DNA from 2 places in the Massilia forsythiae genome. Region 2 is predicted to be linked to the other one. Evidence: predicted binding sites of a transcription regulator. Region 2 holds the regulator's gene; the other holds the start of a gene.
The links. Region 2 encodes sigma-54, which starts transcription at its own class of promoters, with help from an activator protein. Its sites were predicted from a motif close to TGGCANGNAANCTGCTTT; they were not measured.
Positions count from the first base shown of each region.

Region 1 (4,352 bases), 660 kb from region 2:
CACCTGCCGTCCCTTGGCCTTGTCCACCGGCACCGCCGGCCGCATCGCGCCGTCGAGATCCAGCGCGAAGCCGGTCACGCGCTGGCCGGGCGCCAGCGGGAACTGCAGTTCGCCTTCGAGCACGCGCTCGTTCGGGTTGTAGAAGGTCAGCTCGATCGTGGTGGCGGCCATGCCGCCGCCGATGTCGACCGCCAGGCCGGCCTGCTGCAGCTGGATCGGCGTGCGGGCGTCAGGGGCCAGCAGCAGCGGGCGCGGTGGCGGGGTCGCGCGGCGCGCGGATTGCGCGAGGGCCGGGGCGCACAGGATGCATGCGCCCAGCAGGAGGGTGGCCAGGATGCGAGGCATGGAAGGAACTCCGGTGGTTGTTCGTATCCATGGAACGGGCCAGTTGCCGCGGCGGGGTTAAGTCGAAATTAATTTAATGGGAGAAGATAGGTAGGCCTGGATTTCGAAGTGTCCATGGCAGGGCAGCGTGCAAGGTGCTGCATGCGATGTATGGGTCCCCGCCTGCGCGGGGACGACGCGGCTACGCAGGCCGCGCATCTTCAGGTGCGGCATGTCACTGGAACGTCGTCTCCCGTTCCGGCGTGGCGCTGATGCGGTGGATCGCCAGGTCGGCGCCGTCGAATTCCTGTTCGGGGTCCAGGCGCAGGCCCATGGTGGCCTTGAGCGCGCCGTACACCAGCCAGCCGCCCAGGCCGGCCACCAGGATGCCGAGCAGGGTGCCCAGCAACTGCGACACAAGCGAGACGCCGCCCAGGCCGCCCAGCGCGTGGCTGCCGAAGATGCCGGCGGCGATGCCGCCCCAGGCACCGCACAGGCCGTGCAGCGGCCACACGCCGAGCACGTCGTCGATCTTCCAGCGGTTCTGCGCCAGCGTAAACATGACGACGAAGATGGCGCCGGCGACCGCGCCGGTGAACAGCGCGCCCAGCGGATGCATCAGGTCGGAGCCGGCGCACACCGCGACCAGGCCGGCCAGCGGGCCGTTGTAGGCGAAGCCGGGGTCGTTCTTGCCCATCACGAAGGCGGTCAAGGTGCCGCCCACCAGCGCCATCAGCGAATTCACCGCCACCAGGCCGTTCATCTTGTCCAGCGTCTGCGCGCTCATCACGTTGAAGCCGAACCAGCCGACCGTCAGGATCCAGGCGCCCAGCGCCAGGAACGGGATGTTCGACGGCGGGTGCGCGGCGATGCGGCCGTCCTTGGCATAACGCCCGCGCCGCGCGCCCAGCAGCAGCACCGCCGGCAGCGCTGCCCAGCCGCCCACCGCATGCACCACGATCGAGCCGGCGAAGTCGTGGAAGGGCGCGCCGAAGGCTGCCGTCAGCCAGCCCTGGAAGCCGAAGCGGTTGTTCCAGGCGATGCCTTCGAAGAACGGATACACCAGGCCGACCAGCAGCGCGGTGGCGGCCATCTGCGGATAGAACCTGGCGCGCTCGGCGATGCCGCCCGAGATGATGGCGGGGATGGCCGCGGCGAAGGTCAGCAGGAAGAAGAATTTCACCAGTTCGTAGCCGTTCTTCGCCACCAGCGTGTCGGTCGGCTTGATGAAATGGATGCCGTAGGCGATGCCGTAGCCGACGAAGAAATAGGCGATGGTCGAGACGGCGAAATCGATCAGGATCTTGACCAGCGCGTTGACCTGGTTCTTGCGGCGCACCGTTCCCAGTTCGAGGAAGGCGAAGCCGGCGTGCATCGCCAGGATCATGATCCCGCCGAGCAGGATGAAGAGCGCGTCGGCGCCGTTTTTGAAAGCATCCATGCGGTACTACTCCAATAAAGTGCAGAAGAGATGACTGAGCACTATCGGATAGCAATAAGCGTTCCATTTTGGGGAGAGGGTGCACCCCTGGCGGGCATGCATGCGGTATCGCCCGTTTTGCGTGCATGCGGCGGTGCATGCGACACCGAAGGCACGGCAGCGGTGCGCGTATGCGCCAAAATGGTGAATAGTGAAACAGGCAAGGCAGCGCATTGCGCGCCGCCTTCCGCAGGTGCGGTTATGCCAGGCCGGGCACGTCGTCCAGCAGGATTTCGCGCCGTTCGGCATGGCTGCGCCGTCCCGCTTCCAGCAGGCGCATCACGTCGATGGCGTCGCGCGGCGGCACCGGATTCGCGGCCTGGCCGAGGATGGCCGCGCGCACCAGGCGGTAGTACTCCGGATAGGCGCCGTTCTCGGTCGCCAGCGTGGATTCGTGCAGCACGCCGTCCCGCTCGACGCGCAGGATGCCCGGTTCGGCATCGATACCCCATGCGGCCGGGTCGGCGCCGGGCAGCTTGCCGGCCTTGAGGTCGGCTTCCTGCGGATCGAGGCTGGGTTTGACATAGCTGCCGCGCGTGCCGTGCAGCGCCAGGCGCGGGCCGGGGGCGGCCGCCAGCATGCTGGCGCACACGTCCACGCGCAGGCCGTCGGCATAGCGCAGGCGCGCCTGGACGTTGTCGGCGGCCAGGGCGCCGCCGTGACTGCCCGCCCCGGTGCGCAGCGTCGGCAGGTCGGCCTGGATCGCCAGGGGCCTGCCGAACAGGTGCAGCGCGTCGTACAGCAGGTGCGGACCGAGGTCCATCCACACGCCGCCGCCGGCAGCGGCGTCTTCCTTCCAGCGCGCCTGCGGGTTGGGGCGGAAGCGGTCGAAGTGCAGGGTGGCGTGGCGCAGCCGGCCCAGCGTGCCATTGAGCAGCAGGCGCTCGGCGCTGCGCGTGCTGCTGTCCCAGCGGCGGTTGTGGAACACGCTCAGCACCAGGCCGCGCCCGTCCGCCAGGCGCGCCAGTTGCAGCGCCTCGTCCAGCGTCGGCGTGAACGGCTTGTCGACCACCACGTGCTTGCCGGCTTCCAGGGCCAGCCTGGCCAGTTCGAAATGGGTGTTGTTGGGGCTGGCGACCACCACCAGGTCGATATCATCGCGGGCGATCAGGGCGCGCGCATCGTCCAGCACCGTGACGGCGCCGCCCAGGTCGGCATGCACCTTGGCGGCGTCGCTGCTGGACACCGCCGCGATCGCCAGGCCGGGCGTGGTCCGGATCAGGGGCGCGTGGAATACCTTGCCGGCGAAGCCGTAGCCGATGAGTCCTGCCCGTAGCGTCTTGTCGTGCATGTCGAATTCCTCGATGTCGTGGCGATCGGGCGAGTGTAGCGCATCGGCGCTGCGTCAGCGGTCGCTGTGCAGGAAGTCGCGCAGGAAGTCGAGCAGGACGCGCGCCGCGACGTCGGCGTCGTCGGCGGTCATGGTTTCCAGCGGATTGTGGCTGATGCCGCCGTTGCCGCAGCGCGTGAACAGCATGGCGACGTCGGTCACGGCGGCCATCGCCATGGCGTCGTGGCCGGCGCCGGACGGCAGGTCGACGCGTGGCAGGCCGGCGCGCTCCACCGCCTCGCCCAGCCGGTCCATCAGGCGCGGCGCGCATGGCGCGGCGGCGGCCTGCAGCAGTTCCTCGACATGATGGTCGATGCGGCGGCGCGCGCAGATCGCCGTGATCCCGTCCAGCACGTCGCCCACCGCCGCCAGGCGCACGGCGTCGTCGGCGGCACGGATGTCGAGCGACAGGCGGCAGCGGCCCGGGATCACGTTGACGGAACCGCCCGGCACCGCCAGCTGGCCGACCGTGCCGACCAGCGCGCCGGCGCCCTGTTCGCCGCAGCGGCGCTCGACCAGCAGCACGATCTCGGCGGCGGCGGCGGCGGCGTCGCGCCGCATGTGCATCGGCGTGGTGCCGGCGTGGCCGGCCAAACCGTCCAGCTCGACCAGGTAGCGCGAACTGCCGGCGATGGCGCTGACCACGCCCAGCGCCAGGCCGCGCTCCAGCAGCACCGGACCCTGCTCGATGTGCACCTCGACGAAGCCGAGCAGGCTTGCCGGATCGCGCGCGATGGCGGGGATGGCGGCCGGATCATGGCCGGCTTCCTGCAGCGCGGCGCGCATGCTGGTGCCGTCGGCGTCGAGCGCATCCAGCAGCGCCGGGTCGAAGCGGCCGGCCAGCGCGCTGCTGCCGAGGAAGGTGCTGCGGAAGCGCACGCCTTCTTCCTCGGCAAAGCCGATCACGTCCAGGTGGTACGGCAGGCGTTCGCCGCGCGCATGCAGGTGCCTGACGATGGCCAGCGGCAGCAGGATGCCGAGGCGGCCGTCGTACTTGCCGCCGTTGCGCACGGTGTCGTAGTGCGAGCCGGTGAGCAGGGCGCGTGGCGGGGCGTCCGCCTGCGTGCCCGGCGCGGCGGCGTAGCGGCCGACCACGTTGCCGACGGCGTCGAAGTGGACGTCCATGCCGGCGGCGCGCATCCAGGCGGCCAGTTTCGCCGCGGTGCGGCGGTGGGCCGGGGTCATGTAGGCACAGGTCAGCACGCGGTCGGTGCCTTG
Region 1 covers NZ_CP051685.1:712,132-716,483, reverse strand. Annotated here, with positions in the region: gene HH212_RS03075 (DUF2135 domain-containing protein) at 1-345, opposite strand, end outside; gene HH212_RS03070 (ammonium transporter) at 560-1,765, opposite strand; gene HH212_RS03065 (oxidoreductase) at 2,004-3,095, opposite strand; gene HH212_RS03060 (allantoate amidohydrolase) at 3,150-4,352, opposite strand, start outside.
Region 1: a site for sigma-54 is predicted at 1,814-1,831, ahead of HH212_RS03070 (ammonium transporter). Genes of this name have one in related genera too.

Region 2 (4,352 bases):
GCAGGCCGTGATCAAGTTCGATACCGGCGACGTCGACGAGGTCAGGCAGACCCGCACGCTGACCGGCAACGTGGTGGTGGAGCGCGGCACGCTGACGCTGAAGTCGGACAAGGCCGTGCTCAAGGAATCGCCCGAGGGCTACATGCTGGTGACGCTGACCGCGGCGCCGGGCAAGGTCGCCAGCTTCCGCCAGAAGCGCGACGGCGGCCCCGACCTGTGGATGGAAGGGCAGGCCCAGCGCATCGAGTACGACGAGCGCACCGAACTGGTCAAGCTGTTCTCGAACGCGGTGGTGCGCCAGCTGGAAAACGGCAAGCTGTCGAGCGAAGTCAACGGCGCCTTCATTTCCTACGACAACCGCACCGAGGTGGCCAACGTGCGCAACGACGCCAGCGGCCAGACCAAGGCGGGGCAGGGCCGCAACACCATCATCATCGCGCCGCGCCGCAATGCGAATGCGGCCGCCGCGCCGGCCGCCGCCGCACCTGCCGTGGCTGCGCCTGCGGCCGAGGGCAGCCGATGATGGACGTCCGCCCCGAAGCCGCCGTGGTCGAATGCAGCGGCGGCAGCACCCTGGTCGTCAAGGGCCTGCAAAAGAGCTACGGCAAGCGCCTGGTGGTGCGCGACGTCTCGCTGCAGGTCGCCTGCGGCGAAGTGGTGGGCTTGCTCGGCCCGAACGGCGCCGGCAAGACCACCTCGTTCTACATGATCGTCGGCCTGGTGCCGTCGGACGCCGGCAGCATCGACATCAACGGCACCGACGTGACGAGCATGCCGATCCACCGGCGCGCATTGCTGGGACTGTCGTACCTGCCGCAGGAAGCCTCGGTGTTCCGCAAGCTGACGGTGGAAGAGAACATCCGCGCCGTGCTGGAGCTGCAGCGCGAGAACGGCAAGCGCCTGGGCAAGGAGCGCATCCGCGAGCGGCTCGACGAACTGCTGGCCGAACTGCAGATCGAGAAGCTGCGCGAGAGCCCGGCGCTGTCGCTGTCGGGCGGCGAGCGGCGGCGCGTGGAGATCGCGCGCGCGCTGGCCACCAATCCGCGCTTCGTGCTGCTGGACGAACCGTTCGCCGGCGTCGACCCGATCGCCGTGATCGAGATCCAGCGCATCGTGCGCTTCCTGAAGGAGCGCGGCATCGGCGTGCTGATCACCGACCACAACGTGCGCGAGACGCTCGGCATCTGCGACCGCGCCTACATCATCAACCAGGGCGCGGTGCTGGCATCCGGGCGTCCCGACGACATCATCGCCGACGAGTCGGTGCGCCGCGTCTATCTCGGCGAACACTTCCGCATGTAGTCATGAAACAGTCGCTGCAACTCAAGACCTCGCAACACCTGGCACTGACCCCGCAGCTGCAGCAGTCGATCCGGCTGCTGCAGCTGTCCACGCTCGAACTGCACCAGGAAATCGAACAGGTGCTGAGCGATAACCCGCTGCTGGAACGCCTGGACGATCCGCTCGACCGCTCGGTGCGCCTGCTGGCCGACGGCGCCATCAACAACAACGCCGGCACGTCGACGACCCCGTCGAACGAGGCGCCCAACGCGGAAGCCAACGGCCAGGAAGGCGGCGCCGCTGCCGAGAACGGCGAAGGCGGCGAAGCCAGTGGCGACGAGGGCGGCGGCGCAGCCGAAGGCGCGGATGCCGACTGGGGAGAGACGGGACGCGCCAGCGGCAATGGCGACGACGAGGACGGCCGCCCGCAGCTGGAAGCCAGTCCGGTCTCGCTGCGCGAGCATTTGATGGAGCAGTTGCGCCTGACCTGCTTCGCCGCGCGCGATTGCGCGCTGGTGGAACTGGTGATCGACGCGCTCGACGACAACGGTTACCTGGAAGAGCCGTTGGACGACATCCACGCGCGCCTGCCGCAAGAGCTGGAAGTCGAGTTCGACGAGCTGCGCACCGCGCTGGCGCTGGTGCAGAGCATGGACCCGCCCGGCGTCGGGGCGCGCAGCGCGGCCGAGTGCCTGGCGCTGCAGATCCGGCGCATGCACGGCGTGCCGCTGGTGACGCGGCGCATGGCCCTGGTCATCGTCGAGCGCTACCTGAGCTGGTTCGCGCAGCGCGAATTCAACAAGCTGAAAAAGGCGCTCGACTGCGACGACGAAGACCTGCGCGAGGCGCAGGCGGTGATCCGCCAGTGCAATCCGCATCCGGGTGCGGCATTCGCAGCGGACGTGTCCGACTACGTGGTGCCGGACGTGATCGTGCGCCGCGCCAAGGACGGCTGGAGCGTGCAATTGAATCCGGAAGTGATGCCGCGCCTGCGCGTGAACAGCGTGTACGCGTCGCTGCTGAAACAGGGCAAGAGCGAGAGCCAATTGAGCGCGCAATTGCAGGAAGCGAAGTGGCTGATCAAGAACATGCGCCAGCGTTTCGACACGATCCTGCGCGTGGCGCAAGCCATCGTCGATCGCCAGCGCAACTTTTTCTCCCATGGCGCGGTTGCCATGCGTCCCCTTGTTTTACGCGAGATAGCTGATACACTAGGCCTACACGAGAGCACAATTTCTCGGGTTACAACTCAAAAATACATGCTGACGCCGCATGGCATGTTCGAGTTGAAGTACTTTTTTGGGAGCCACGTTGCGACCGAGGCGGGCGGTGAAGCGTCCTCGACGGCAATCCGGGCTCTGATCGTGCAACTTACAGGAGCGGAAGACCCCAAGAATCCCTTATCGGATAGCAAGATTGCGGACATGCTGGGGGAGCAGGGCATGGTGATTGCGCGCCGCACGGTCGCCAAGTACCGTGAAGCCTTGAAGATTCCACCCGTCAGCCTCCGCAAATCCTTGTAGCCGGCCTTCGTATCAAGCGCTGTTCGCCGCATTTTCCCCAAAGCCCGGACAGCTGCGTATCTTCAAAGGAGTGTGTATGAATCTCACCATCAGTGGACATCACCTGGATGTAACCCCCGCCATCCGAGAATACGTACAGAACAAGCTCGAGCGCATCACCCGCCATTTCGATCAAGTGATCGACTCCCACGTCATCCTCTGCATCGACAACCTCACCGAGAAAGAAAAACGCCAGAAGGCCGAGATCAACCTGCGTGTCGCGGGCAAGATCGTGCACGTCGCCAGCGCGGCCCACGACCTGTACGCAGCGATCGACATGCTGATGGACCGTCTCGACCGGCAAGTGCAGAAGTACAAGCAGATGCTGCAAAATCACAGTCGCACGGCGCTCAAGCATCTGTCCGATGCGGGCGATGCCGACGACGTTCCCGCCACGGCATAAGCCGGCTGCAGCAACGACAACGAAGGGCGCATCGGCGCCCTTTTTGCTTGATGGACGTCCGCAAAATACCATGAACCAACACGTGCACGCCCGCGTCGTCAACCGCACCGGCATCCTGACGCTGGACCGTCCCAAGGCCCTCAATTCCCTGTCGCTCGACATGGTGCGTGCGCTCACCGCGGCGCTGCTGGCGTGGCGCGCGGACGATGGCGTCGATGCCGTCGTCATCGGCAGCACCAGCGACAAAGCCTTGTGCGCCGGCGGCGACATCCGCTTTTTCCACCAGGCCGGCGGCGCCACGCCCGGCACCGGCAGCGCGCTGCTGGAAGATTTCTTCACCGAAGAATACACGCTGAACCACCTCGTGCATTTTCATGGTAAACCGTATATATCGTTGATGGACGGCGTGGTGATGGGCGGCGGCATGGGCATCGCCCAGGGCGGCCCCGGCTGCGGCCTGCGCATCGTGACCGAGCGCACCAGGATGGCGATGCCGGAGGTGAACATCGGCATGTTCCCGGACGTCGGCGGCAGCCATTTCCTGGCGCATGCGCCGGGCCGGCTCGGCGTCTACCTGGGCGTGAGCGGCGCCACCATCGGCGCCGCCGACGCGCTGTATGCCGGCCTGGCCGACCTGTTCGTGCCCGCCGCCCGGCTGGACGGCTTGCGCGCACTGGTCGGCAGCGTGCCCGGCGCCGCACTGCCCGAAGCGATGCGCGCCTTCGCCGCGCCGTTCGCAGCGCAGGCCGGAGACAGCGAGCTGAGCGCGCAGCGCGCGTCGATCGACCGCCATTTCGGCGCTGCCTCGGTGGCGGACATCGTGGCGTCGCTGGCCGGCGACCCGGACCCGTTCGCCCAGGCCGCCCTGGCCGCGATGCGGCGCCGCTCGCCCTTGATGATGTGCGTGACGCACGCGATGCTGGCGCGCGCCGCCGGCATGGACTTTGCCGATTGCCTGCGCATGGAGCGCAGCCTGGTGCGGCGTGCGTTCGAGCACGGCGAGATCCTGGAAGGCGTGCGCGCGCTGGCGGTCGACAAGGACAATGCGCCGCGCTGGAACCCGCCGGCGCTGGAACAGGTGACGCCGGAAATGATCGAACGCTTCT
Region 2 covers NZ_CP051685.1:1,374,626-1,378,977, reverse strand. Annotated here, with positions in the region: gene lptA (lipopolysaccharide transport periplasmic protein LptA) at 1-523, shown strand, start outside; gene lptB (LPS export ABC transporter ATP-binding protein) at 520-1,302, shown strand; gene HH212_RS05890 (RNA polymerase factor sigma-54) at 1,305-2,804, shown strand; gene hpf (ribosome hibernation-promoting factor, HPF/YfiA family) at 2,881-3,246, shown strand; gene HH212_RS05880 (enoyl-CoA hydratase/isomerase family protein) at 3,317-4,352, shown strand, end outside.